Regions from separate parts of the Pseudomonas sp. B22129 genome, predicted to be linked through region 2. Evidence: predicted binding sites of a transcription regulator. Region 2 holds the regulator's gene; each other region holds the start of a gene.
What was found. The regulator sigma-54, encoded in region 2, starts transcription at its own class of promoters, with help from an activator protein. The targets are predictions, from matches to a motif close to ANTGGCATNNANNTTGCTNT.

Region 1 (9,664 bases), 630 kb from region 2:
CAAGGCTTCGGCCGACTCGGTGAACAATTCGCTGATGAACTGCCCATGGCTACGCTGGCCGCTGATGGCCAGGAGCATCTCCGCCGCCGGGTTCATGTACTCAAGACGCAAGTCGTCATTGAGCAGGATGGTCGCGGTGGTCAGGTTGTCGAGTAACAAACGGTGCAGTGCATCGCTGATGGTCATCGGGACCTCTTTTGGAGCAAGGCGCAGGCTTCGGGCACACGCTGATACAAGGAAAATGCAAAAACCAAACCAAGGCTCCGAAAAGAAGCGCGAAACCCCTGAAATGGGCGTTTGAGGCGCGAAACTGTGGCGTTATGCCAGCTTGCTCAGGAAGTTTCGAACCAAAATGGGCTGATGGGGTGGGAAAGGTGCAACCTACCGCACCAATATAGTGCGGTTTTGGAAGGTTTGTTCAGGAAGCTGTCTCACGGGTGGCTGAATGCACGCTGTCCAAATGTGGGAGCGGGCTTGCTCGCGAAAGCGGTGGTTCAGTCGAGATAGGTATTGGCTGACACGCCGCCTTCGCGAGCAAGCCCGCTCCCACAGTTTTTGATTGGGTTTGCAGGCTTTAACCTTTGTAGATGCACAGCTCGGCGGTGGCGCGGGTCATCGCGATTTGCTGCAGCGGGTCGTATAGCGGTTGATGCACGGCCTGCGCTACCCATTGCGGGCACTGTGGGTTGGTGCGCTCTGGGCTGAAGTCGGCCAGTTGTTGCAGCAAATGTTTTTGCAGCTCATCCAGCGCCGGGCGAATTTTACCGACCAGGTCCGGGCGCGGGGTTTCAGGTGCCTTGCCTTTGAAGTGCCAGTCGGACAGGTGGGTGTACTGCACCAGTTTATTGGCCTCGATCTGGGCCGAGAAAAACTGCTCGGCCGCCTCAGGCGTCAGTTTGTAGCCGGGGGCTTGGGTTCTCACACTGGCGAGCACGGCCTGCTCGCGGGGGCGGTCTTCCACGGCCTTGTGGCTGTCCCATTTGCTCAGGGCCACCTGGTCGGCGATGGCCAGGCGTTCGGCGATGCTGTTGAGCAGCGGTTCGAGGGTGGCGGGCGCTGCGTTTGCTGTAGCACTGAAAAATAACAGAGCGAACACAAGTCGAAACTTCAAGGGTGATCTCCTGTGGGGGCGGCGGTGCGACGATTTGCGCTGTATCAGTCATACATCAGGTGGCTGGTGGTGCGCTATCGCAGGCAAGCCAGCTCCCACAATTTTCATTCGTTTCAGGTTCCGGTCAACTAAATCCCGGGCAAAAAAAAGACCGCCCGAAGGCGGTCTTTTTTCATCACGCCACTTTACGCGGCGCTACCGGATCAGCAGCTGTAGTACAGCTCGTATTCCAGTGGGTGTACGAAGGTGCGAACCTTGATTTCTTCTTCGCTTTTCAGCTCGATGTAGGCATCGATGAAGTCGTCGCTGAATACGCCGCCTTTGGTCAAGAACGCGCGGCCCTTGTCCAGTTCTTCCAGGGCTTCTTTCAGGCTGCCGCACACTTGTGGGATCTCTTTGGCCTCTTCAGGCGGCAGGTCGTACAAGTTTTTGTCGGCAGCGTCGCCAGGGTGGATCTTGTTCTGGATACCGTCCAGGCCAGCCATTACCAGGGCAGCGAAGGCCAGGTATGGGTTGGCTGCCGGATCCGGGAAGCGGGCTTCGATACGGCGAGCGCGAGGGCTGGACACGTAAGGAATACGGATCGAGGCGGAACGGTTACGCGCCGAGTAGGCCAGCATTACCGGTGCTTCGAAACCTGGGACCAGACGCTTGTAGGAGTTGGTCGACGGGTTGGTGAAGCCGTTCAGGGCCTTACCGTGCTTGATGATACCGCCGATGAAGTACAGGGCGGTGTCGGACAGGCCGGCATAACCTTCGCCAGCGAAGGTGTTCTTGCCATCTTTGGCGATGGACAGGTGAACGTGCATACCCGAACCGTTATCGCCGTACAGTGGCTTAGGCATGAAGGTAGCGGTACGGCCGTAGGCATCAGCCACGTTGTGTACGCAGTACTTCAGGGTCTGAACTTCGTCAGCCTTGGCCACCAGGGTGTTGAACTTCACGCCGATTTCGTTCTGGCCGGCAGTGGCCACTTCGTGGTGGTGAACTTCGATGACCAGGCCCATTTCTTCCATGGCGTTGCACATGGAGGTACGGATTTCGTGGTCGTGGTCGAATGGTGGAACCGGGAAGTAGCCGCCTTTGATACCTGGGCGGTGGCCTTTGTTGCCGCCTTCCACGTCCTGGTCGGACATCCACGAACCTTGTTCGGAGAAGATTTTGAACATGGAGCCGGAGATGTCGGACTTGAACTTGACCGAATCAAAGATGAAGAATTCTGGCTCCGGGCCTACGAATACGGTGTCGCCGATACCGGTCGACTTCAGGTATTCCTCGGCACGCTTGGCGATCGCACGTGGGTCGCGGTCGTAGCCTTGCATGGTCGAAGGCTCGATCACGTCGCAGACGATGATCAGGGTTGGGTCTTCGGTGAACGGGTCGAGTACGGCAGTGCTGTCGTCCGGCATCAGGATCATGTCGGAAGCTTCGATGCCTTTCCAGCCAGCGATGGAGGAGCCGTCGAACATTTTGCCTTCTTCGAAGAAAGCATCATCCAGCGCGTCGCGAGCCGGCATGGTCACGTGGTGCTGAGTACCTTTAGTGTCCGTGAAGCGCAGATCAATCCATTTAACGTCATGATCTTTGATGAGTTGAACCGACTTCGACATGGTGTCCTCCGGGTGGCTTCGGGCTGGGGTAGTGGAGTTAGCCCTTAGAATGTGGGTGATGCCGGCGCGAATACTCGACCAAGGCAACCTGCCTCACAAGAGAGCAAATTGCATGCCAGTGCGCCAACATGGCCTTTTTGCCTCAAAATGGCCCCTATAAAGGTGCAATCCGCTGAAGCGGAATAAAAAGCGCACTGCAATGTAGCGTTTATTTGCGCAAATGACCCGTTTTGGTGCGCTCGAATGGCGTTGCATATTAACTGGTTAAACCTTGAGCGATTTCCGCTATAATCCGCGCCCCCCTTTTTCAGCAGGCCCGGCGCGCGCTGTTTCCATGAAATTAATCGTAAAAGTCTTCCCCGAGATCACCATCAAAAGCCGACCGGTACGGACGCGTTTCATCCGTCAATTGGCCAAGAATATCCGCGCCGTGCTCCGTGACCTGGACCCGGCTGTGGTGGTGAACGGCGTGTGGGACAACCTCGAGCTGGAAACCCGCATTACCGACGCCAAAGCCTTGAAGGACATGACCGAGCGCCTGAGCTGCATGCCGGGCATCGCGCATTTCCTGCAGGTGGATGAGTACCCGCTGGGCGACTTCGATGACATCACCGAGAAGTGCAAACAGCACTACGGCCATGAGATCGAAGGCAAGATTTTTTCGGTGCGCTGCAAGCGTGCCGGCAAGCACACCTTCAGCTCCATGGATGTCGAGAAATACGTCGGCAGCAAGCTGCGTCGCGAGTGCGGCGCCGCCGGAATTTCCCTGAAAGCGCCGCAAATTGAAGTGCGCATGGAAATTCGCGACCAACGGTTGTTTGTGATCCACAGCCAGCACAACAGCATCGGCGGCTACCCCTTGGGCGCCCTGGAACAGACCCTGGTGCTGATGTCCGGCGGTTTCGATTCCACGGTGGCGGCCTACCAGATCATGCGCCGCGGCCTGATGAGCCATTTCTGCTTCTTTAACCTGGGCGGGCGTGCACACGAATTGGGCGTAATGGAAGTCGCGCACTTCATCTGGAAGAAGTACGGCAGCTCCCAACGCGTGCTATTTGTCAGCGTACCCTTTGAAGAAGTGCTCGGCGAAATTCTCGGCAAAGTCGATAACAGTCATATGGGCGTAGTATTGAAGCGTATGATGTTGCGCGCCGCGTCCAGGATCGCGGATCAGTTGCAGATCGACGCGCTGGTGACCGGCGAAGCGATTTCCCAGGTCTCCAGCCAGACGCTGCCGAACCTGTCGCTGATCGACTGCGTGACCGAAAAGCTGGTGTTGCGCCCGCTGATCGCCAGCCACAAGCAGGACATCATCGACCTGGCCGAAGAAATCGGCACGGCGGATTTTGCCAAGCACATGCCTGAATATTGCGGGGTCATCTCGGTGAACCCCAAGACCCACGCCAAGCGCAATCGCGTGGAGTACGAAGAACAACAGTTCGACATGGCGATTCTGGAGCGTGCGCTCGAGAACGCCAAAATGGTGCCAATCGATCGCGTGATCGACGAATTGGGCCAGGATGTGCAAATCGAAGAAGTCAGCGAAGCCCTGGCGGGCCAGATTGTCGTCGACATCCGTCACCCGGATGCCGCTGAAGATGAACCGCTGGAAATCGCTGGCATCGACGTGCAAACGCTGCCGTTCTACGCACTGAACGCGCGTTTCAAGGAACTGGATAACAGCCGTCAGTACCTGTTGTATTGCGACAAAGGCGTGATGAGTCGCCTGCATGCCCACCATTTGCTCAGTGAGGGGCATGCCAATGTGCGCGTTTATCGACCGAGCTAAGAGCCCGGGGCTGTTTGCCTGTGGCCTGCGTCACCGGCCCCCCGACTCTGCCGTCAAGCTGTAACGGCAAGGCCTGACTCTACTGTTAATCGCTGCCACGACCTGTCAGCACACCGAATCCTCTGATCGAGATACACAAGTGATCGAAAATCTACGTAACATCGCCATCATTGCTCACGTTGACCATGGTAAAACCACCCTGGTAGACAAACTCCTGCGTCAATCCGGCACCCTGGAGCGCAACGAGCTCAACGACGAGCGCGTGATGGACTCCAACGACCAGGAAAAAGAGCGCGGTATTACCATCCTGGCTAAAAACACCGCCATCAACTGGAACGGCTACCACATCAACATCGTGGACACCCCGGGCCACGCCGACTTCGGCGGCGAAGTAGAACGCGTAATGTCGATGGTTGACTCCGTTCTGCTGCTGGTTGACGCTCAAGACGGCCCTATGCCGCAAACCCGTTTCGTGACCAAGAAGGCGTTCGAAGCCGGCCTGCGTCCGATCGTGTGCATCAACAAGGTTGACCGTCCAGGCGCGCGTCCGGACTGGGTTCTGGACCAGATCTTCGACCTGTTCGACAACCTGGGTGCTACCGAAGAACAGCTGGACTTCAAAGTCGTCTACGCCTCGGCCCTGAACGGCATTGCCGGTCTGGAACACACCGACATGGCTGAAGACATGACCCCGCTGTACCAGTCGATCGTCGACAACGTACCTGCGCCGAAAGTTGACCGTGAAGGCCCGTTCCAGATGCAAATCTCGGCACTGGACTACAACAGCTTCCTGGGTGTTATCGGTGTTGGCCGTATCGCTCGTGGCAGCGTCAAGCCGAACACTCCGGTTGTCGCCATCGGCGCCGACGGCAAGAAACGCAACGGCCGTATCCTGAAGCTGATGGGTCACCACGGTCTGCACCGTATCGACGTTGAAGAAGCGTTCGCCGGCGACATCGTATGCGTGAGCGGTATGGACTCCCTGTTCATCTCCGACACCCTGTGCCAGCCAGACAACGTCGAGGCCATGAAGCCTCTGACCGTTGACGAGCCAACCGTTTCCATGACTTTCCAGGTAAACGACTCGCCTTTCTGCGGTAAAGAAGGCAAGTTCGTGACCTCCCGTAACATCAAGGAGCGTCTGGACAAAGAGCTGCTGTACAACGTTGCTCTGCGCGTTGAAGAAGGCGACTCGGCTGACAAGTTCAAGGTTTCCGGCCGTGGTGAGCTGCACCTCTCGGTACTGATCGAAACCATGCGTCGCGAAGGCTTCGAAATGGGCGTTGGTCGCCCAGAAGTGATCATCCGTCAGGTTGACGGCGTGAAGCAGGAACCGTTCGAAAACGTCACCATCGACACCCCGGAAGAATCCCAGGGCAAGGTGATGGAAGAGATGGGTCTGCGTAAAGGCGACCTGACCAACATGGTGCCGGATGGCAAAGGCCGTGTGCGTCTGGAATACAACATCCCTGCTCGTGGTCTGATCGGTTTCCGTAACCAGTTCCTGACCCTGACCAACGGTGCTGGCATCCTGACCTCGATCTTCGATCGCTACGACACCATGAAGTCCGGCGACATGTCCGGCCGTCAGAACGGTGTTCTGGTATCGGTAGAAACCGGCAAGGCACTGACCTACTCCCTGGAAACCCTCCAGGCGCGTGGCAAGCTGTTCGTTGAACACGGTCAAGAGATCTACAACGGTCAGATCGTTGGTCTGAACAGCCGTGACAACGACATGGGCGTCAACCCAACCAAAGGCAAGAAGCTCGACAACATGCGTGCTTCGGGTAAAGACGAAACCATCGCTCTGGTTCCACCTGTTCGCTTCACCCTGGAACAGGCCCTGGAATTCATCCAGGACGACGAGCTGTGCGAAGTCACGCCTAAGTCGATCCGCCTGCGTAAGAAGATCCTGGACGAAGGCGAGCGTACCCGCGCTGCCAAGAAAGCCAAGAACTGAGTTAACTCAGGCTGAATAAAAACGCCCCCGGTCGAAAGGCCGGGGGCGTTTTTTTGTGCCTGCAGAATGTGCAGTGATTGCGCTGGCCCCTTCGCGAGCAAGCCCGCTCCCACATTTGACCGAGTTCCAACTTTGGAATGCATTCAAATGTGGGAGCGGGCTTGCTCGCGAAAGCGGTAGTCCAAGCAATAAAAAATTTGGATCAGAACTTGTCGAGGGTCTTGAACTTGGTCTCGCGCACCACTTCCTTCGGCTTGTACGCGCAATACCCCGGGCGCGGCCCGATTTTCGGGTGGTTGCGGCAGGTATCCGGGCGCTTGTCATAAATAGTGCAGAAGCGCGTCTTACGATCCAGGTACAAGCAGTCGTTGTTGCTCATGCGTTGCAGGGTAAAAATTTCGGATTTGGAATTGAAGCGCTCCACGATGCCTTCTTTCTGCAAACGCTTGGCGATGTTCTTCGGCGGGTCACCACGCTCGAATTCATCGACGATGCCAATGCGGATCAGGTCCTTGATCTTCACTTCGACCGGCAGCGTGCAGCAGCTGGACACGCAGCCGCCGCACATGTGCGCGGAGTATTTCTGCCACGTTTCAAGACGGTCGAGTTCCGCGGCGGCGATCAGTTGAGGCTTCATCAGGGTTCCAAAAGGTGGGGCTGTATCCGGGCGCGCGATCATACCGGGATTGGTGGTTTTTTGAACAATATTTTGCGGGTTTCAGCCCAAAGGTTTGGAAAATGCGTGATCGGGCACGGCCCCTGCATCTAAAACCGGTAAACGTGAATGAGTTAAAAAACTGCCGAACCAGAGCGTCTACCGTCTGTCAGACCGACTAGGCTCTAGCAACTCCTTCAATCTCGCCCGAGGTCGCATCGATGTCTCAGGAACCGCTTGCACGAGAAGCAGAGGTAGCCGCATTTCGCGAGGCTGTCTTAACCAAACTCACCTACGCGGTGGGCAAAGACCCCGACCACGCCTTCGACCACGACTGGTTCGAAGCCATTGCCCTGGCCGCGCGCGACCAGATGGTCGATCACTGGATGGACCACACGCGGCGCATTTACCGCAAAGGCCAGAAGCGGGTTTATTACCTTTCCCTGGAATTTCTCATCGGCCGCCTGCTCTACGACAGCCTGAGCAACCTCGGCATTCTGGAGATTGCCCGCGAAGCGCTGGTTGAACTGGGCGTGGATCTTGAGCGCATTCGCCTGCTGGAGCCCGACGCGGCCCTCGGCAACGGCGGCCTGGGCCGCTTGGCGGCGTGCTTTATGGAAAGCATGTCGACCTTGGGCATTGCCGGTCATGGTTATGGCATCCGTTACGAGCACGGCCTGTTTCGCCAAGCGATTGTCGATGGCTGGCAGCAGGAGCAGACCGAGCGTTGGCTGGATTTCGGTAACCCGTGGGAGTTCGAGCGGGCCGAAGTGATCTACCCGATCGGCTTTGGCGGCAGCGTCGAAACCCTCGCGGACGCCTCCGGCAAGATGATCCAGGTGTGGTCGCCCAACGAAACCGTGCGTGCGGTCGCTTACGACACCCCGGTAGTCGGCTGGCGCGGTGCCAGCGTCAACACCCTGCGCCTGTGGCGTGCCCGCGCGGTTGAGGACCTGCACCTGGAGCGTTTCAACGCCGGTGACCACTTGGGCGCCGTTGCCGAAGTCGCCCGTGCCGAAAGCATCTCCCGCGTGCTTTACCCGGCCGACAGCACCGAAGCAGGGCAGGAACTGCGCCTGCGTCAGGAGTACTTCTTCGTCTCCGCTTCGTTGCAGGATTTGCTGCGCCGCCACAAGAACATGCACGGCTCGGTGCTGAGCCTGGGCGAGCACGCCGCGATCCAGCTTAACGACACCCACCCGTCCATCGCTGTGGCCGAGCTGATGCGCCAACTGGTGGATTTGCACGACATCCCGTGGGAAGCCGCGTGGGACGTCACCGTCGAAACCCTTTCCTACACCAACCACACCTTGTTGCCCGAAGCCCTGGAAACCTGGCCTGTAGGCCTGATGGAACGCATGCTGCCCCGGCACATGCAGATCATCTACCTGATCAACGCCCAGCACATCGACTCGCTGCGCGCCAAAGGCATCCATGACTTTGACGTGCTGCGCGCCGTGTCGCTGATCGAAGAAGACAACGGCCGCCGCGTGCGCATGGGCAACCTGGCGTTTCTCGGTTCCCACAGTGTCAACGGCGTATCCGGGCTGCATACCCAGCTGATGCGCAGCACGGTGTTCTCCGAGCTGCACAAGCTCTACCCGGAGCGCATCAACAACAAAACCAACGGCATCACCTTCCGCCGCTGGCTGTACCAGGCCAACCCCAAACTCACCGAGATGCTGGTGGAAGCCCTGGGGCCGGACATTCTCGACAAGCCCGAGCAGCGTTTGGTCGAACTTGAACCCTTCGCCGAGAAGCAGGCCTTCCGCAAAAGCTTCGCCGAGCAGCGCCTGCACAGTAAGCGCGCATTGGCCGAGATCATCCACGAGCGCCTGGGTATTGCGGTCAACCCGGCGGCGATGTTCGACGTGCAGGTCAAGCGCATCCACGAGTACAAGCGCCAGTTGCTGAACCTGCTGCACACCGTGGCGCTGTACCAGGCGATCCGTGCCGAGCCGGGCACCAACTGGGTGCCGCGGGTGAAGATCTTCTCCGGCAAGGCGGCGGCCAGTTATCACCAGGCCAAATTGATCATCAAACTGACCAATGACATCGCCCGCACCGTCAACAACGACCCGACCGTGCGCGGCCTGCTCAAGGTGGTGTTCCTGCCCAACTACAACGTCAGCCTGGCGGAAAGCATCATTCCGGCGGCGGATTTGTCGGAGCAGATTTCCACCGCCGGCTTTGAAGCCTCCGGCACCAGCAACATGAAGTTCGGCCTCAACGGCGCGCTGACCATCGGCACCATGGACGGCGCCAACGTGGAAATGCACGAGCGCGTGGGCGCCGAGCACATGTTCATCTTCGGCCTCAGTGCGCAACAGGTGGAAGCCCGCAAGCACGCCGGCGAGTTCAACGCGGGGCCGGACATTGCCGCGTCCCATCGTTTGAATGACGTACTGCAAGCGATTCGTGGCGGGGTGTTCTCGCCGGATGATCCGGGCCGCTATGTGGGCCTGATCGACGGGCTGATCGACTACGACCGTTTCCTGGTGTGTGCCGACTTTGACTCCTACTGGGATGCCCAGGCACG
Region 2 (9,664 bases):
ACCGCCTGCTCCGAACCGTAGCTGGAAAGGATATTGAACCCCTGCAACGCCAGCACCATGCCGATGAAAATCCCGGAAACCACGATGATGACCAGGGACATGACGCCGACAGAGTGCAGCTGCTTGATCAGCAGGCCAAAGCCACCGCCGATACCGCCACGGCCCAGCAAGGCGTGAAACAGGAAGATCGTCGAACGCCCGAGCACTTCGATCAGGTCGATGCCGGAGCGACCGAAAAGGCGCACCTTCTCGAGTAAAGATTTCTTGCGCATCAGCGCTTCCCCAGAAGATCTGAGCGGTAGTCCGCTGCCGGAAAGTGAAATGGCACCGGGCCATCGGGGTCGCCAGTCATGAATTGGCGGATACGCGGGTTATCGGCGTTCATCAATTCTTCCGGTGTACCCTGCCCCAATACCTGGCCGTCGCCCACCACATAGAGGTAGTCGGCAATGCTGGCGGTTTCGGCCAGATCGTGGGAGACCACGATACTGGTGATTCCCAGCGCATCGTTGAGCAGGCGGATCAGGCGCACCAGCACGCCCATGGCGATCGGGTCCTGGCCGACGAAGGGCTCGTCATACATGAGGATCTGAGGGTCGAGGGCGATAGCTCGCGCAAGCGCAACGCGGCGCTTCATGCCGCCAGACAGTTCGTCAGGCATCAGCTCGGTAGCACCGCGAAGGCCCACGGCCTGAAGCTTCAGAAGCACAATGTCACGAATCATTTCTTCGGACAGCTGGGTATGCACCCGCAGCGGAAACGCTACGTTTTCGAAAACGTCGAGGTCGGTGAACAGGGCACCGCTCTGGAACAACACGCCCATATGCTTGCGCGCATCGAACAGATCGCTGCGCGACAGCGTCGGCAGGTTCTGGCCGTTGACCCACACTTCGCCGGCACTGGGCCGCAATTGCATGCCCATCAGACGCAACAGAGTGGTCTTGCCGCAACCGGAAGGCCCCATGATGCCCGTGACCTTGCCGCGGGGAATGCGAATATCGACGTTATTGAAGATGCTGCGCGTCCCGCGCTTGAAGGTAAGACCCTTCAGCTCGACCGCGTAGGCGTTATCGGCACTCATCTAATCTCCTTGGGATGCAGCCTTTCACTCAGACACCATGTTTGCGACTTTCGTTTGCAACGGATGTGCAATAGTTAGGCACATGGGTTGGGCGGACCGAACTGGCGGCGAACTATATCACTGCTGATGCAGAGCCCCCAAGGCCGGAACGGTGCTCGTTCAGATAATGGACAGGGAAAAAACCTTGCTTGCCATGTTGCAAATCATGAATCTCGCGCCCCCGCAGAATAAAGCCTGACGAACTTACGTGAGGGATTTGATCATTACCGCTATAATCGCCGACTTTTCGTCAGGCTATACGATTTCAGACATGAGCCAATCCAGCGACCTCATTCAATCCGCACAACGTACTATCCGCCTGGAGCTTGAAGCCGTAGAAGGCTTGCTGGCCCACATCGACGCGGATTTCGTACGCGCGTGCGAGATGATTCTGGCCAGCAAGGGCCGCGTTGTGGTGGTCGGCATGGGCAAATCCGGCCACGTCGGCAACAAGATCGCCGCCACCCTGGCCAGCACCGGGACCACGGCGTTTTTCGTGCATCCGGCCGAAGCCAGCCACGGCGATATGGGCATGATCACCAAGGATGACATCATCCTGGCACTGTCCAACTCGGGCACCACCAACGAAATCGTGACCTTGCTGCCGCTGATCAAGCGCCTGGGCATCCAGATGATCAGCATTACCGGCAACCCGGAATCGACCCTGGCCAAGGCAGCCGAAGTGAACCTGAATGTTCACGTGGCCCACGAAGCCTGCCCGCTGAACCTGGCACCGACCTCCTCCACCACCGCGGCCCTGGTCATGGGCGACGCACTGGCCGTGGCCTTGCTGGACGCCCGTGGCTTTACCGCTGAAGATTTCGCGTTCTCACACCCGGGAGGCGCCCTGGGCCGCCGCCTGCTGCTGAAAGTGGAAAACGTGATGCACAGCGGTGATGAGCTGCCCAGCGTGCAGCGCGGCGCATTGCTCAAGGAAGCCTTGATGGAAATGAGCCTAAAGCGCCTGGGCATGACCGCCATCCTGGAAGCCGATGGCCGCCTTGCCGGGGTATTCACCGACGGCGACCTGCGCCGCGCCCTGGACCGCAACCTCGACATTCAAACGGCGAAGATTGACGAAGTCATGACGCCGCACGGCAAGACCGCACGCCCCGACATGCTGGCGGCCGAGGCTTTGAAGATCATGGAAGACCATAAAATTCTGGCGCTGGTCGTAGTCGACCGCGACGACCGCCCGATCGGCGCCTTGAACATGCACGACTTGCTGCGTGCGGGAGTGATGTAAATGACCGGCGACCTGTTGCAACGCGGCAAAAACATCAAACTGGCGATTTTCGACGTGGACGGCGTGCTGACTGACGGCCGCTTGTACTTCCTCGAGGATGGCAGCGAATTCAAGACCTTCAACACGCTCGATGGCCAAGGCATCAAAATGTTGATGGCGGCCGGCGTGCAAACGGCGATTATCAGTGGTCGAAAGACTCCGGTTGTGGAACGCCGCGCACAAAACCTGGGGATTCCTCACCTGTATCAGGGCCGCGAGGATAAACTGGTGGTTCTGGACGAGCTTCTTGGTCAACTCAACCTAAGCTATGAACAGGTCGCCTATTTGGGTGACGACCTGCCTGACCTGCCGGTGATACGCCGGGTCGGCCTGGGCATGGCCGTTGCAAACGCTGCGGCTTTCGTTCGCGAACACGCACACGGCACCACCACCGCCCGCGGCGGAGAAGGCGCTGCCCGCGAGTTCTGCGAATTGATCCTGCGTGCCCAGGGCCGTCTTGAAGCGGCTCACGCCGCCTACCTATAGAGCGTTTTATGCTGAGCAAAAAGATTCGCAACTTCCTGCTGTTCGGAGTCATTGCCGCGCTATTTCTGGCAGTGGGCTACTGGAATATCAGCCCGGAGCGCTTCCTCGACAAGCCTGTTGCACAGGTTGACGAAGGCGTTATCGACTATTACGCAACCAATGCCTACAGCGTGCAGTTCCTGCCGGATGGCAAGGTTCAGTACGAGATGACAGCCGACAAGGTCGATCATGTGAAAGCCTCCGAGGTCACTCTGCTGACCAACCCGGACATGAACCTTTACCGCGGCACCGAATTTCCGTGGCACGTCACCAGCCAGCGTGGCGAAGTCAACCCGGACGGTACCCAAGTGGAACTGATCGACTCGGTACGCGTTGCGCGTACCGATGAAAAGAACCGTGACACTATTATTACCAGCAGTCGCATGACCGTTTTCCCACAACAGCAATATGCGCAGACCGAGCAAGACGTTAGAATCGACGGCGCTGGCGGTGTATCGACTGGCAAGGGAATGAAAGCGTATTTGAAAGAAAGCAGGATACACCTGCTATCGAACGTAAGAGGACAGTATGAGGCTCGTTAAAACCCTCCCTATTTTGCTCGGTCTGGGCGCAGCACTGGGAAGCGTGAGCGCCTGGGCTCTGCCGAACGATAGCCAGCAACCGATCCACATTCAGGCTGACGATGCTCAACTGGATGACAAGCAAGGTGTTGCAACCTACACCGGCGCCGTGATCATCACCCAAGGCTCGATGAAGATCACCGGCAACACCGTGACCCTCACGCGCACGCCGGCGGGTGATATTGACGTCGTGACTTCGGTGGGCAACCTGGCTTACTTCGAACAGAAGCAAGCGGCGGCGGACCCCGCTCCAATGAAGGGCTATGGCAAGACCATCCAGTACCACGCCCAGCAGAATCGCATCATCCTGATCGATCAGGCCAGGGTTGTCAGCAGTGACGGCAACACCACTGACGGTGAAAAGATCACCTATGACACCGTGAAGCAAATCGCCCAGGCCGGCCGTGCCAACGGTTCGAAGATCGGTACTCCGAAGCCGCGCATCGACATGGTTATTCAGCCGAAGCAGAAAGACGGCGCCGCTCCAGCTGCACCCAAACCCGCTGCGAAGAAGACGAATTAATGGCAACCCTGAAAGCCCAGCATCTGGCCAAGGCCTATAAAAGCCGTCAGGTCGTGCGCGACGTCAGCCTGTCGATCGACAGTGGCCAGATCGTCGGCCTGCTCGGCCCTAACGGTGCCGGCAAGACCACGTGCTTCTATATGATTGTCGGGCTGGTCCAGGCCGATCAGGGCCGCGTCCTGATCGACGACCTGGATGTCAGCCACCAACCCATGCATGGCCGCGCCCGCGCCGGTATCGGTTATCTTCCCCAGGAAGCGTCGATCTTCCGCAAACTGTCGGTGTCCGACAACATCATGGCGATCCTTGAAACCCGCAAGGAACTTGACCGTGACGGCCGCCGCAAAGAGCTGGAAAGCTTGCTGCAGGAATTTCACATCAACCACATTCGCGACAACCTCGGCATGAGCTTGTCCGGTGGTGAGCGTCGTCGTGTGGAAATCGCTCGTGCCCTGGCTACCGCACCGAAGTTCATCCTGCTGGATGAACCGTTTGCCGGCGTCGACCCGATCTCGGTCGGCGACATCAAGCAGATCATCCATCACCTCAAGGCCAAGGGCATCGGTGTGTTGATCACCGACCACAACGTCCGTGAGACCCTCGATATCTGTGAAACCGCTTATATCGTCAACGATGGCCAGCTGATTGCCGAAGGCGATTCCGCCACCATCCTGGCTAACGAACTGGTCAAGGAAGTGTACCTGGGCCACGAGTTCCGCCTGTAAGCACTGCGGTGTCTGGCCATTCGCCAAGGCGCGCGGGAGTCAATAAAAACCTCGGTTTTTTTATTGTTACCGCGCTCTAGGCAAAGCACCCGATATCAGGCATATAATTTGCTTATGTTTGGCGCTCACGCGCCCTGTCGTGGATGGCGCATTGCGCCGGCGAATAAGGTGTTAAGCCCCTGCCATGAAACCATCGCTAGTCCTGAGAATGGGCCAGCAGCTGACGATGACACCGCAGCTGCAACAGGCCATCCGCCTGCTCCAATTGTCGACCCTGGACCTGCAACAGGAGATCCAGGAGGCCCTGGAGTCCAATCCGATGCTCGAACGCCAGGAAGAAGGCGACGACTTCGATAATGCAGACCCGCTGGCCGACAACATCGAGCAAAAACCCAACTCTGACGTGCAAGAGCCCTCCTACCAGGAAACCGCCCCAACGGTGGATAACCTCGAGGAAGGTGAATGGAACGAACGCATCCCCAATGAGCTTCCCGTGGACACCGCCTGGGAAGATGTTTACCAGACCAGCGCCAGCAGCCTGCCCAGCAATGATGATGACGAGTGGGATTTCACCACCCGCACCTCCGCCGGCGAGAGCCTGCAAAGCCATTTGCTGTGGCAGCTGAACCTGGCACCCATGTCGGACACTGATCGCCTGATCGGCGTCACCTTGATCGACTGCATCAATAACCAGGGTTACCTGGACGAAACCCTCGAAGAGATTCTTGAGGCATTCGATCCAGAACTGGATATCGAACTGGACGAAATCGAGGCCGTCCTGCACCGCATCCAGCAATTCGAGCCCGCCGGCATTGGCGCCCGCACCCTCAGCGAATGCCTATTGCTGCAATTGCGCCAACTGCCCGCCAAAACGCCGTGGCTCATCGAAGCACAGCGCCTGGTCACCGACTACATCGACTTGCTGGGCAGCCGCGACTATAGCCAATTGATGCGCCGCATGAAGCTCAAGGAAGATGACCTGCGCCAGGTGATCGAGCTGGTGCAAAGCCTGAACCCGCGCCCAGGCTCGCAGATCGAGTCCAGCGAAGCCGAATATGTCGTTCCTGATGTGATCGTGCGCAAAGACAACGAGCGCTGGCTGGTGGAGCTGAACCAGGAGTCGGTGCCACGCCTGCGAGTCAACCCGCAATACGCAGGCTTTGTGCGCCGCGCCGATACCAGCGCCGACAACACCTTCATGCGCAACCAGTTGCAGGAAGCACGCTGGTTCATCAAGAGCCTGCAAAGCCGCAACGAAACCCTGATGAAAGTGGCCACCCAGATCGTCGAGCACCAGCGCGGCTTCCTGGAATATGGCGACGAAGCCATGAAACCGCTGGTTCTGCACGACATCGCCGAAGCCGTCGGCATGCATGAGTCGACGATTTCGCGGGTAACCACACAGAAATTCATGCATACCCCACGGGGTATTTATGAGTTGAAATACTTTTTCTCCAGCCACGTCAGCACCTCCGAAGGCGGCGAATGCTCGTCCACGGCCATCCGCGCGATCATCAAAAAACTGGTTGCCGCGGAAAATCAGAAAAAGCCATTGAGTGACAGTAAGATCGCTGGTTTACTGGAGGCACAAGGCATTCAGGTCGCCCGTCGAACCGTCGCCAAGTACCGCGAGTCCCTCGGGATCGCGCCTTCCAGCGAGCGTAAGCGTTTGATGTGACGGGCGGGCCATAGCGTTCCAGTGGTGGGTATTTCTGCCCACCGCTTTATGCACTGGCAACGAAGGAGAAGCTGTATGCAAGTCAACATCAGTGGACACCATGTAGAAGTCACCCCTCCATTGCGCGAATACGTCGAGCAGAAGCTGAAACGGCTTGAGGGTCATTTTGACAAGATCACCAATGTGCAAGTCATCATGAAGGTCGATAAACTTCAGCAAAAAATTGAAGCGACCCTACAGATCCCCGGTGGCGAAGTAGTCGCCAATGCCGAGCATGAAGACATGTATGCATCAATCGATGCCTTGACTGACAAGCTTGACCGCCAACTCAAAAAGCATAAGGAAAAGAATCTGCACCTGATGCAAGGTACAGGTCGTTAACTCTCCCCCCATGATCCGACTTGAAACCATCCTGACCCCCGGCCGTTCCCTTGTGAACGTGCCGGGCGGCAGTAAAAAGCGCGCCCTCGAACAAATTGCCAACCTGATCGGCCGTGAAGTGCCCGAACTGGACACGCAAGCTGTGTATGAAGCGCTTATTGCCCGTGAAAAACTCGGTTCTACCGGTTTTGGCAACGGCATAGCCATTCCTCACTGCCGCCTGCAAGGCTGTGAATCCCCGGTGAGCGCCCTGCTCCACTTGGACGCTCCTATCGATTTCGACGCCATCGACGGCGCGCCGGTCGACCTGCTCTTTGTTCTGCTGGTCCCGCAAGCTGCCACCGATGCACACCTGGAACTGCTTCGGCAGATCGCCAGCATGCTCGACCGCAAGGAAGTACGCGACAAACTGCGCAGCGCCAAAAGCAACGAGGCGCTCTATCAGGTTGTACTGGATGAACAAAACGGGCAGTAATCATGCGTTTGATCATCGTCAGCGGCCGTTCCGGCTCGGGTAAAAGCACCGCCCTCAACGTTCTTGAGGACAATGGTTTTTATTGCATCGATAACCTGCCCGCTGGCCTGCTGCCGGAATTGGCAGAGCGTGCACTCATTCATACCGAACTGGCGCAACCTCTGGTCGCCGTCTCGATTGACGCCCGCAACCTGCCCAGCCATCTCTCGCGATTCCCCGAATTGCTCGAAGAGGTGCGCGCCAAGCACATCCACTGCGATGTGCTGTATCTGGACGCAGATGAAGAAACGCTGCTCAAGCGCTTCTCCGAAACCCGCCGCCGCCATCCTCTGAGCAGCCCACATCGCTCTCTGGCCGAAGCCATCGAAGACGAAACCACGCTGCTTGGCCCGATCATTGACCTGGCCGATCTCAAGATCAACACCACCGGGCTGAACCTTTACCAGTTGCGTGACGCCATCAAGCTGCGCCTGCTGAACCAGCCGGAACCCGGCACGGCGTTTCTGGTTGAGTCGTTCGGTTTCAAGCGCGGGATGCCGGTGGATGCTGACCTGGTATTCGACGTGCGTTGCCTGCCCAATCCCTATTGGAAACCGGAGTTGCGCGACCAGTCCGGGCTGGATCAGCCTGTAGCCGATTACCTTGCAGCGCAGCCGGATGTGGAAGAAATGTTCCAGGACATTTCCAGCTACCTGCTCAAATGGCTGCCACGATTCGCCGCGAGCAACCGGGCTTATGTCACCATAGCCATTGGCTGCACCGGTGGCCACCATCGTTCCGTCTACCTGACTGAACGCCTGGGCCAGGTGCTCCAACAAACCCTCAAGAACGTCCAGGTCCGCCACCGCGACCTTTAGCTGAAAGGAACACCCTCGCGATGCCCGCTCTGGAAATTGAAATCATCAACAAGCTGGGCCTGCACGCCCGAGCCTCCGCCAAGTTTGTCGGCGTTGCCGGCCAGTTCCCCTGCCAGATTCGCGCCGGGCGCACGCCGGAATCCATGGTCGATGGCAAAAGCATCATGGCCATGATGATGCTGGCCGCAGGTAAAGGCACCAGGATTCACTTGAAGACGGAAGGCGAGCAGGAAGATGAAGCCATGGCCGCACTGGTGGCGCTGATCAATAACTTCTTTGATGAGGGTGAGTGAACTCACCCTTTAGGGCAGGTGAAGCCGCAATGGCTTCACCCCAACGCAGTATCCATCACCATCATTAAACAAAACCCGATGCACAACCCCAGGCTGGCGAGCTTTTCATGGCCATTGCGGCGTGATTCAGGAATGACTTCATGAGTCACCACCAACAGCATCGCACCCGCGGCCAGCGCCAACCCCAAAGGCAGCAGCACTTCGGCCAGGCTCACGAGCCAAGCGCAAAGCACGGCAAACACTGGTTCGACCAGGCCTGACGCAGCACCAATCAAGAACGCTTTGACCCGCGACATCCCCGCGCCGGCCAACACCAATGCAATCACCAAGCCTTCCGGCACGTCCTGCAAGGCAATGCCCATGGCCAGGCTGTCGGCATCCGGCATTCCACCACCGGCAGAAACGCCGACGGCCATGCCTTCAGGAATGTTGTGGGCGATGATGGCAAATACAAACAGCCAGATGCGCGGCAGGATCACCGGTTTATCCGGCGTGCCCACCAACATTTCCGGGCTGGCGCCGGAGACCTTGCGATCAACCAGATACAAACCGAAAGCCCCAAGCATAATGCCGAAACTGATCAGCCCGCTGGCCCCCCATGGCGAGAGCCCCAGGGTTTCAGCGGCCGCAATACCCGGCACAATCAACGAAAAAGCCGTCGCCGCGAGCATCACACCGGCGCCAAAGCCCAGCAGGGTATCGCTCAACGCCACCGGCATCCGGCGAATCACCAGCACCGGCACCGCACCCAACGCCGTGCCGAGCGCGCAGATCGCCCCGCCCTGCAAGGCACGCAGAATACGTGGCTCAAGGTTCAGCCAGGCCAGCCCGTGAGCCACCAGCAATGCCGTTCCTGCCGATAGCAACAGCGAGCCGAATGCGTAGCGAAACATTCGCCCGCTGCTGATCGCCAGTGTTTCAGTGCCCATAGTCGGCCTTAGATCTTGTTATAGGGGTGGAATATCAGGCCAAGGCGGCCTTGTAGCGGGCGGCAACTTCCGGCCAATTGATGACGCTGTAAAAGGCGTTGATGTATTCCGGACGGCGGTTCTGGTACAGCAGGTAGTAAGCGTGCTCCCAGACATCCAGGCCGAGGATGGGTGTGTTGCCGCTCATCAACGGGCTGTCCTGGTTGCCGCTGCTTTCCACCACCAGGGTCTTCTGCGGGGTGACGCTCAGCCAGGCCCAACCACTGCCAAAACGGGTCAGCGCCGCCTTGGT
Region 3 (9,664 bases), 2.6 Mb from region 2:
AGCTGGTAGGGCAGAACCGCCTGGAGTTGTTGTTGTTCCGCCTGGACGGCAAGCAGCTGTATGGCATCAATGTGTTTAAAGTGCGGGAAGTGTTGCAGTGTCCCAAGCTGACTATCCTGCCCAAATCCAGCCCTGTGGTGTGTGGCGTGGCCAACATCCGTGGCGCGACCATTCCGATTCTTGATCTGGCGATGGCCACCGGCTCTGCGGGTTTGCAGGACCGCGAGAACCCGTTCGTGATCATTACCGAGTACAACACCAAGACCCAGGGGTTCCTGGTGCGCTCGGTGGAGCGCATCGTCAACATGAACTGGGAAGAGATCCATCCGCCGCCCAAGGGCACCGGGCGCGATCACTACCTCACGGCGGTGACGCGGGTCGACAACCAGTTGGTGGAAATCATCGACGTGGAGAAAATCCTCGCCGAAGTGGCGCCGACCTCGGAAACCATCTCGGTCGGCGTGGTGGACGCCGAAACCGCGCACAAGGCGGTATCGTTACGGGTGTTGACCGTTGACGACTCCTCGGTGGCCCGCAAGCAAGTGACCCGCTGCCTGCAAACCGTGGGCGTCGATGTGGTCGCCCTCAATGACGGCCGCCAGGCGTTGGATTACCTGCGCAAGCTGGTGGATGAAGGCAAGAAGCCTGAAGAAGAATTCCTGATGATGATCTCCGACATTGAAATGCCGGAAATGGACGGTTACACCCTCACGGCCGAGATACGTAACGATCCACGCATGCAAAAATTGCATATCATCCTGCATACTTCGTTGTCAGGTGTTTTCAATCAGGCGATGGTCAAGAAAGTCGGTGCCGATGACTTTCTGGCCAAATTCCGTCCTGATGACCTGGCATCCCGGGTAGTCGACCGGATCAAGGCAGCAGATCACGGCTAAGGGGATTTCCCCTGGCGGTCACACGATTTAAGAGGCGGTATCATTGTCTACGGGTAATTTGGATTTCGAACAGTTCCGGGTCTTCCTGGAAAAAGCCTGTGGCATATTGCTCGGTGAAAACAAGCAGTACCTGGTATCCAGCCGTCTCAATAAACTGATGGAACAGCAGGGCATCAAATCCCTGGGGGAGCTGGTGCAGCGTATCCAGGGCCAGCCGCGCAGCGGGCTCAAGGAAATGGTGGTCGATGCCATGACCACCAACGAAACCTTGTGGTTTCGCGATACCTACCCCTTTGAGGTGCTAAAGAGCAAAGTGCTGCCCGAGGCGATCAAGGCCGCACCGGGCCAGCGCCTGCGTATCTGGTCGGCGGCGTGTTCGTCGGGGCAGGAACCGTATTCGATTTCGATGTCCATCGATGAGTTCGAGCGGACCAACATGGGCCAGTTAAAGGCCGGCGCGCAAATCGTCGCCACCGACTTGTCCGGCACCATGCTCACCAACTGCAAGACCGGCGAGTACGACAGCCTGGCCCTGGGCCGCGGTTTGTCCCAGGAGCGCCTGCAGCGTTACTTCGACCCGAAAGGGGCGGGGCGTTGGGCGGTCAAGGCACCGATCAAGAGCCGGGTGGAGTTTCGCTCCTTCAACCTGCTCGACAGCTATGCCAGCCTGGGCAAGTTCGACATGGTGTTCTGCCGCAACGTGCTGATCTACTTTTCGGCCGAAGTGAAGAAAGACATCCTGCTGCGCATCCACGGCACACTCAAGCGGGGTGGCTATCTGTTCCTCGGCGCTTCCGAAGCGCTCAATGGTCTGCCGGATCATTACCAGATGGTGCAATGCAGCCCTGGCATCATTTATCAGGCCAAGTGACAGGTGATTGAGCAAAAAAACGGGAGGCCCTTGGGCTTCCCGTTTTTTTTACGCAAATTATCGACAGCTTATGTTCAGGGCCTGGCCGTCATGCGAATGTTGCCCAGGGAGAGACGGTGAACGCCGTTAGGCACCGCCTTATTGAAAATACCTAGCCGTACATCGCCTGTGAGCGGGGCAATGAAGCTGCCGGTGCCGGTTTGCGGCCGGACTTGAGTGATGTTCTGTACGTCCGGCCCGATCTGGGTGCCATTCATCGTCATGTAAAGGATCGAGCCATCGCTGGTAGCCGCGCCTCCGATGACATCAAAACTGCAGTCATACGTACGCCCGGCGATCACCGGCACAGGCCGGGAAATGATGTGGGCGCTGGTAGCCTGGCTGTTTGGAAGGTCGACGACCACGCTGGAATTGATAATGTGCAGTATCCCTCCCACGTAAGGCCCTTGCGGTACCCAGCCTTGAAAGGTGCCGTCGTTGAAATTCCATACTGTGGGTGCAGGCGGGACAACGATGGGGCGCGAGTTGATGCTTACTCTCGCGGTGGGTGCCGGGGTGATCAGCCGTCCACGCCTTATCTGCAGCAGCAAACTGACAATCGTTCCGGTACTGGCTTCAACAAACCTCCTGGGTATAAGGAGTTCCTGCCCGGGAGCATCTTGAGCAACATCAAAGCTTTGGTTGTACTCGCCACCGAGAACGGTGCTGCTCAGCGTCAAATAGATTCGGTCCGCACGCTCGACCGGAAAATCCAGTGCCAGCCTGGCAGAGGGGCCAACGATACTGTTGGTATTAAGGTTCGGAATGGGGGCGGTCGAATCTTGATCGATAAATCTGGGTGGCAAAGGAGTTAGCATTTTTCTTGCCTCTGTATTTCGCGCGAAGGGGGCTGCCTCATCAGGCGTCCCTTGTGGCAGGTATCGCAACTGTCAAAAATAACAGTGCCGATGAACGGCCCGGAATGTTCGCTTCCCTCACTTGCCTCCTGCCTCTATCGCATAAAGCGGCAACCCCCATTGCCGCTTTACTGGCGCCACGCGGAAACCGGTTGCCGCTTTTCTGGCATTGCCGCCGGCAAAACCCTCGCAAACCCTTGAGTTACGGGGCTTGAATAAACTGGCATGGGCCTTGCTATAACCCTGTTACGAAAAGCAGGTCAGCCTAAAGGTTTCCGCCATGAGCATCAGCTTCGATAAAGCGCTCGGTATCCACGAACAAGCCCTGGGCTTTCGCGCCCAGCGTGCTGAAGTCCTGGCCAACAACATTGCCAACGCCGATACCCCGAACTACAAGGCTCGGGACCTGGACTTCTCCGCCGTGCTCACCGCCCAGCAGGACAAGACCAAAAACGGCACCTTCGCCTTGAACATGACCAACAGCCGTCATATCGAAGCGCAAGGCCTGAGCAGTGGTGACGAGTCGCTGCTGTATCGCACGCCGATGCAGCCGTCGATCGACCAGAACACCGTCGACGCCCAGCTGGAGCAATCGGCTTACGCCGAAAACTCGGTGAACTTCCAGGCCAGCTTCACCCTGCTCAACAGCAAATTCAAAGGGCTGATGTCAGCCCTGCGTGGAGAGTAAGCCATGTCCTTAGCCAGTGTTTTCAATATTGCCGGCAGCGGCATGAGCGCCCAGACCACGCGCCTGAACACCGTCGCCAGTAACATCGCCAACGCCGAGACCGTGTCGTCGAGCATCGACCAGACCTACCGCGCCCGTCACCCGGTGTTCGCCACCATGTTCCAGGGCGGCCAGAGCGGCGGCAGCGATTCGCTGTTCCAGAACCAGGACGCCGCAGGCCAGGGCGTGCAGGTGCTCGGCGTGGTGGAAGACCAGAGCAACCTGGAAGCCCGCTACGAGCCTAACCACCCGGCCGCGAACGAAAAGGGCTACGTGTACTACCCGAACGTCAACGTGGTCGAGGAAATGGCTGACATGATCTCCGCCAGCCGCTCGTTCCAGACCAACGCGGAAATGATGAACACCGCCAAAACCATGATGCAGAAGGTCCTGACCCTGGGTCAGTGATAAGGGGCGCCAAATAATGGCCATTGTTGATACCACGTCTACACCCAACACGCCGGTCCAGGACCTGTTCAATTCCAAGGTCAAGACCTCGACGGATAACAGCAACCTTGGCGATGCGGCCAAGGCTGCGACGGGTAACCAGTCGCTGGGCAAGGACGCGTTCCTGCAACTGCTGGTGACCCAGCTGAAAAACCAGAACCCGCTGTCGCCTCAGGACAACGGCGCGTTCGTGGCGCAACTGGCGCAGTTCAGCAGCCTGGAAGGGATCAACACCCTGAACGACTCGGTGAATGCGATCTCCAGCAACTTCAGCTCCTCGCAAGCGCTGCAGGCGTCGTCGCTGGTAGGCCGTTCGATCATCACCCAGACCGACAAGGCGATGGTCGACACCAGCAAGAGCATGACCGGCTCGGTCGCGGTGACGGCGGCGACGGGCAACGTCTCGGTGAAAATCACTGACAAAGACGGCAACGTGGTGCGCACGATCGACATGGGTGCCCAGAGCGCCGGCGATGCCAGCTTTATCTGGGATGGCAAGACCGACAAGGGTGACGTCGCCCCCGCCGGGACTTACACCTTCGCGGCCACCACCAAGAATGACAAAGGCGACTCGGTTGCCTTGGCAACTTCGCTGCCGGCAACGGTCACCAGCGTGACGTTGAGCAAGACCGGCGGCGAAATGCTGCTCAACCTTGCAGGCGGCATGGGCAGCGTCAAGCTGTCGCAAATTCAGACTATCGGTACATAGAGCCGGCTAAATACGGCAGAAGGAGAGAAACATGTCTTTTAACATCGGCCTTAGCGGCCTCTATGCGGCCAACAAACAACTGGACGTGACCGGCAACAACATCGCCAACGTCGCGACCACCGGTTTCAAGTCGTCCCGTGCCGAATTCTCGGACATTTACGCGGCGTCCAAACTGGGCACCGGCCAGAACAGCGTCGGCAACGGCGTAAACCTGGCGGCCGTGTCCCAGCAGTTCACCCAGGGTGACGTCAATAACACCGGCGGTATTCTGGACATGGCGATCCAGGGCGGCGGCTTCTTCGTTCAGAAGGGCAGCGACGGTTCGCTGGAATATACCCGCAGCGGCTCGTTCCGTTCAGACAAGGACGGCTACATCACCAACAACACCGGCACCTCGCGCCTGCAAGGTTACGCCGCGGATGCCGATGGCAACATCCAGAAGGGTGGCCTGGTCGACCTGCAACTGAACCTGGCGAACCTGCCGCCCAAGGCGTCCACTAAAGTGGACTCCACGAGTAACCTGAACTCGTCTTCGCCGGTGATCGATCAGACGGCCAAGCCGTTCGACCCAACGGACACCAGTACCTTCACCACTCAATACCCCACAACCTTGTACGACACTCAAGGTAACGCACATCCGATGGTGCAGTACCTGGTCAAGACGGATTCCAATACCTGGAAGTCCTACACCTTGATCGACGGGCGCAACCCCGATGGTTCGAAGCCAACCGGCACGGGCTCCACGCCTCCGGTGGCCTCGACATTGAGCTTTGACGGTTCCGGCAAGCTGACCGGGATTGTCACCGGCACAACCTCCAGCACCACCCTGCAACTGACTGGCTGGGTGCCGGGCACCGTGACCAACGGCGTATGGACCAAAAACGGTGCGGACGCCAACCCGGGTGGCATCGCCATCAACATGGCCAACATCACCCAGTACAACTCGGCGACCTATCGCAACCCGCCGGTCACCGATGGCTATGCTACCGGCCAGATCACAGGCCTGAAAATCGACGGCAGCGGCGTACTGTTCGCCACCTTCAGCAACCAGCAGAGCAAGGCCATCGGCCAGATCTCCCTGGCCAGCTTCAACAACGAACAGGGGCTGCAGCCCAATGGCGGCACCACCTGGAAGGAAACCTTCGCGTCGGGCCAGCCGGGCTATGATGCCCCGCAATCCGGCACCCTGGGCGCCATCGTGGCCAACTCCCTGGAGAACTCCAACGTCAACCTGACCAACGAGCTGGTGGACCTGATCAAGGCTCAGAGCAACTACCAGGCGAACGCCAAGACCATCTCCACCCAGAGCACCATCATGCAGACCATCATTCAGATGACGTGATGCGGTAGTGCTCTACAAGAAGCCCCTCTTGCGAGGGGCTTTTTTGTGGGCGTTTATTGAAGGCCTTGTAGTGAGCGGGCTTGCCCCGCGCTGGGTGGCGAAGCCGCCCCAACCAGAACGCCGTGGTGTTTCGGACAGAACGAGGCGCCTGGTTTTGGGGCGGCTTCGCCACCCAGCGCGGGGCAAGCCCGCTCACTACAGGTAAGCCTGTAGGCAAAAGAAAACCCCCGGCAAACCCAGGGGGTTTGTCGGGGGTTTGGAGTAAGCGCCTTTTGGCGCTTACCGGCTCAGCTTACTGGCAAGCTTCGCAATCCGGTTCGTCAATCGCGCAGGCCTTAGGCACTGGTGCCGGGCCGGCCGGTGCGGCGAGCACCGAATCATCACCGTGGTTGCCGCTGGAAACAGCGTTCAGCTTACCGGTGTTGATGGTGGACTTCTCGGTGCTGGTCGCGGCCAGGGCACGGAGGTAGTAAGTGGTTTTCAGGCCACGGTACCACGCCATGCGGTAGGTCACGTCCAGCTTCTTGCCCGAGGCGCCGGCGATGTACAGGTTCAGCGACTGAGCCTGGTCGATCCACTTCTGACGACGGCTTGCCGCGTCGACGATCCACTTGGTGTCCACTTCGAAGGCGGTCGCGTAGAGCTCTTTGAGTTCTTGCGGAATGCGCTCGATCTGTTGCACCGAACCGTCGTAGTACTTCAGGTCGTTGATCATGACCGAGTCCCACAGGCCGCGGGCTTTCAGGTCGCGAACCAGGTACGGGTTGATCACGGTGAATTCGCCCGACAGGTTCGATTTCACATACAGGTTCTGGTAAGTCGGTTCGATCGACTGCGACACGCCGGTGATGTTGGCGATGGTGGCGGTCGGTGCGATGGCCATGATGTTGGAGTTACGAATGCCTTTCTGCACGCGGGCACGTACCGGCGCCCAGTCCAGGGATTCGTTCAGGTCAACGTCGATGTACTTCTGGCCACGCTGCTCGATCAGGATCTGTTGCGAATCCAGCGGCAGGATGCCTTTGGACCACAGCGAACCCTGGAACGTCTCGTAGGCACCGCGCTCGTCGGCCAGGTCGCAAGAAGCCTGGATCGCGTAGTAGCTGACCGCTTCCATGGACTTGTCGGCGAACTCAACTGCAGCGTCCGAACCGTAAGGAATGTGCTGCAGGTACAAAGCGTCCTGGAAGCCCATGATACCCAGGCCAACCGGACGGTGCTTGAAGTTGGAGTTCTGCGCCTGTGGCACCGAGTAGTAGTTGATGTCGATCACGTTGTCGAGCATGCGCACGGCGGTGTTGACGGTACGTTCCAGCTTGGCGGTGTCCAGCTTGCCGTTGACGATGTGGTTCGGCAGGTTGATCGAGCCCAGGTTGCAAACGGCGATCTCGTCCTTGTTGGTGTTCAAGGTGATCTCGGTGCACAGGTTCGAGCTGTGGACCACGCCCACGTGCTGCTGTGGGCTGCGCAGGTTGCACGGGTCTTTGAAGGTCAGCCATGGGTGGCCGGTTTCAAACAGCATGGACAGCATTTTGCGCCACAGGTCTTTGGCCTGGATGGTCTTGAACAGCTTGATCTTGCCAGGGTACTGGGACAGGGCTTCGTAGTACTCGTAGCGCTCTTCGAAAGCCTTGCCGGTCAGGTCGTGCAGGTCCGGCACTTCGGATGGCGAGAACAGGGTCCACTGGCCGTCATCGAAGACGCGCTTCATGAACAGGTCAGGGATCCAGTTGGCGGTGTTCATGTCGTGGGTACGACGACGGTCATCACCGGTGTTCTTGCGCAGCTCGATGAACTCTTCGATGTCCATGTGCCAGGTTTCCAGGTAGGCACACACAGCGCCTTTGCGCTTGCCACCCTGGTTCACGGCTACAGCGGTGTCGTTCACCACTTTCAGGAACGGAACAACGCCTTGCGACTTGCCGTTGGTACCCTTGATGTACGAACCCAGTGCACGCACTGGCGTCCAGTCGTTGCCCAGGCCGCCGGCGAATTTGGACAGCATGGCGTTGTCGTGGATCGCGTGGTAGATGCCCGACAGGTCATCCGGCACGGTGGTCAGGTAGCAGCTCGACAGCTGTGGACGCAGGGTGCCGGCGTTGAACAGGGTCGGGGTCGACGACATGTAGTCGAAGGACGACAACAGGTTGTAGAACTCGATGGCACGGTCTTCTTTCTGCTTCTCTTCGATCGCCAGGCCCATGGCCACGCGCATGAAGAACACTTGCGGCAGTTCGAAGCGGATACCGTCCTTGTGGATGAAGTAACGGTCGTACAGGGTTTGCAGGCCCAGGTAGGTGAACTGCTGGTCGCGCTCGTGGTTGATGGCCTTGCCGAGTTTTTCCAGGTCGAAGGTGGCCAGGACCGGGTTCAGCAATTCGAATTCGATACCCTTGGCGATGTAGGCCGGCAGGGCCTTGGCGTACAGGTCAGCCATCTCGTGGTGGGTGGCGCTGTCGGCGACTTTCAGGAAGCCCAGGCCTTCGGCACGCAGGGTGTCCATCAGCAGGCGCGCGGTCACGAAGGAGTAGTTCGGCTCGCGTTCAACCAGGGTACGGGCGGTCATCACCAGGGCGGTGTTGACGTCGGTCAGGGCCACGCCGTCGTACAGGTTTTTCAGGGTTTCGCGCTGGATCAGGTCACCGTCGACTTCTTCCAGGCCTTCGCAGGCCTCGGTGATGATGGTGTTCAGGCGACCCAGGTCCAGCGGTGCAAACGTACCGTCGGCCAGGGTGATGCGGATCGATGGGTGAGCTTGTACCGCAGCTTCTTCAGCCGGGGAGCGCACGGCGCGCTCTTTGGAGCGGGCATCACGGTAGATCACGTAGTCGCGGGCGACTTTCTGCTCGCCGGCACGCATCAGGGCCAGTTCAACCTGGTCCTGGATTTCTTCGATGTGGATGGTGCCGCCCGAAGGCATGCGACGCTTGAAGGTCGCGGTGACTTGTTCGGTCAGGCGGGCAACGGTGTCGTGGATGCGCGACGAAGCGGCAGCGGTGCCGCCCTCAACTGCAAGAAACGCTTTGGTGATGGCGACGGTGATTTTGTCATCGGTGTAAGGAACGACAGTGCCGTTACGCTTGATCACACGCAATTGGCCCGGCGCGGTGGCGGACAGATCCAGGTTCGAATCAGCGGCCTGCGGCACGGAGCCTTGCGGGTTCTCGCGAGTTGTGTCGGTTTGCATGGGGGGTTGTCTCCACGTTCTATATTTGATTGCGAGTGCCAGGCTCTTCCTGCAACACCCGTACCGTTTTCCATATCGGGGATGGGAAACAGCTGCCATCCGCGTGAGCGGTTTGGTCTACTGAAAATCGGTTGGTTCCATGCTGCGGTAGCAATAAAACGCTTGAGTTTTTAGCCACTTGTGTGGTTGGGCGCTTTTGCCGAAAACCCCACATGTAGGGTCTTCCAAGGCGCCGAGGTACAAGATAATGCGTTTTCGAGGGGTTAGCAACGCAGTAACCTGTGGATAACGCTGTGAGTAAAATGTGTAAGAAAGGTTGAATGGCCGTGTAGGCCGCATAGCTGCTGGATTGGACCGTTTGTCATTAAATGTTTCGGCCCTGAAACGACCTGCTGTTTTTCGAAGGGCGCGAACCCTATCACAAAAAAACGCGATCACCGAATGGATTTCCCGGCTTGTGCTAGAGGGCTGGCGCATGGCTACAATCGACCCTTGTTATGCCCTCAAAACATGACAAAAAGGGTATGGCGAGTGAAGGTCAAAAATGTGGGAGCGGGCTTGCTCGCGAAGGCGGTGGCTCAGTTAACAA

Region 1: the regulator sigma-54 is predicted to act here: its motif matches at 2,822-2,841, upstream of glnA (glutamate--ammonia ligase).
Region 3: the regulator sigma-54 is predicted to act here: its motif matches at 2,883-2,902, upstream of flgB (flagellar basal body rod protein FlgB).

The regions. Positions count from the first base shown of each region.
Region 1 is NZ_CP162592.1:970,343-980,006, reverse strand. Features, by position in the region: gene glnL (nitrogen regulation protein NR(II)) at 1-186, opposite strand, end outside; gene AB4P94_RS04390 (chorismate mutase) at 575-1,111, opposite strand; gene glnA (glutamate--ammonia ligase) at 1,315-2,721, opposite strand; gene thiI (tRNA uracil 4-sulfurtransferase ThiI) at 3,056-4,510, shown strand; gene typA (translational GTPase TypA) at 4,650-6,470, shown strand; gene AB4P94_RS04370 (YkgJ family cysteine cluster protein) at 6,673-7,107, opposite strand; gene AB4P94_RS04365 (glycogen/starch/alpha-glucan phosphorylase) at 7,347-9,664, shown strand, end outside.
Region 2 is NZ_CP162592.1:343,138-352,801, forward strand. Features, by position in the region: gene mlaE (lipid asymmetry maintenance ABC transporter permease subunit MlaE) at 1-272, opposite strand, end outside; gene AB4P94_RS01580 (ATP-binding cassette domain-containing protein) at 272-1,081, opposite strand; gene AB4P94_RS01585 (KpsF/GutQ family sugar-phosphate isomerase) at 1,392-2,366, shown strand; gene AB4P94_RS01590 (KdsC family phosphatase) at 2,367-2,891, shown strand; gene lptC (LPS export ABC transporter periplasmic protein LptC) at 2,900-3,472, shown strand; gene lptA (lipopolysaccharide transport periplasmic protein LptA) at 3,459-4,034, shown strand; gene lptB (LPS export ABC transporter ATP-binding protein) at 4,034-4,759, shown strand; gene AB4P94_RS01610 (RNA polymerase factor sigma-54) at 4,944-6,437, shown strand; gene hpf (ribosome hibernation-promoting factor, HPF/YfiA family) at 6,513-6,818, shown strand; gene ptsN (PTS IIA-like nitrogen regulatory protein PtsN) at 6,829-7,293, shown strand; gene rapZ (RNase adapter RapZ) at 7,296-8,150, shown strand; gene AB4P94_RS01630 (HPr family phosphocarrier protein) at 8,171-8,443, shown strand; gene AB4P94_RS01635 (ZIP family metal transporter) at 8,479-9,372, opposite strand; gene AB4P94_RS01640 (superoxide dismutase) at 9,407-9,664, opposite strand, start outside.
Region 3 is NZ_CP162592.1:2,976,706-2,986,369, forward strand. Features, by position in the region: gene AB4P94_RS13705 (chemotaxis protein CheV) at 1-896, shown strand, start outside; gene cheR (protein-glutamate O-methyltransferase CheR) at 940-1,767, shown strand; gene AB4P94_RS13715 (hypothetical protein) at 1,842-2,624, opposite strand; gene flgB (flagellar basal body rod protein FlgB) at 2,944-3,351, shown strand; gene flgC (flagellar basal body rod protein FlgC) at 3,355-3,798, shown strand; gene flgD (flagellar hook assembly protein FlgD) at 3,815-4,546, shown strand; gene flgE (flagellar hook protein FlgE) at 4,578-5,888, shown strand; gene AB4P94_RS13740 (ribonucleoside-diphosphate reductase subunit alpha) at 6,181-9,075, opposite strand.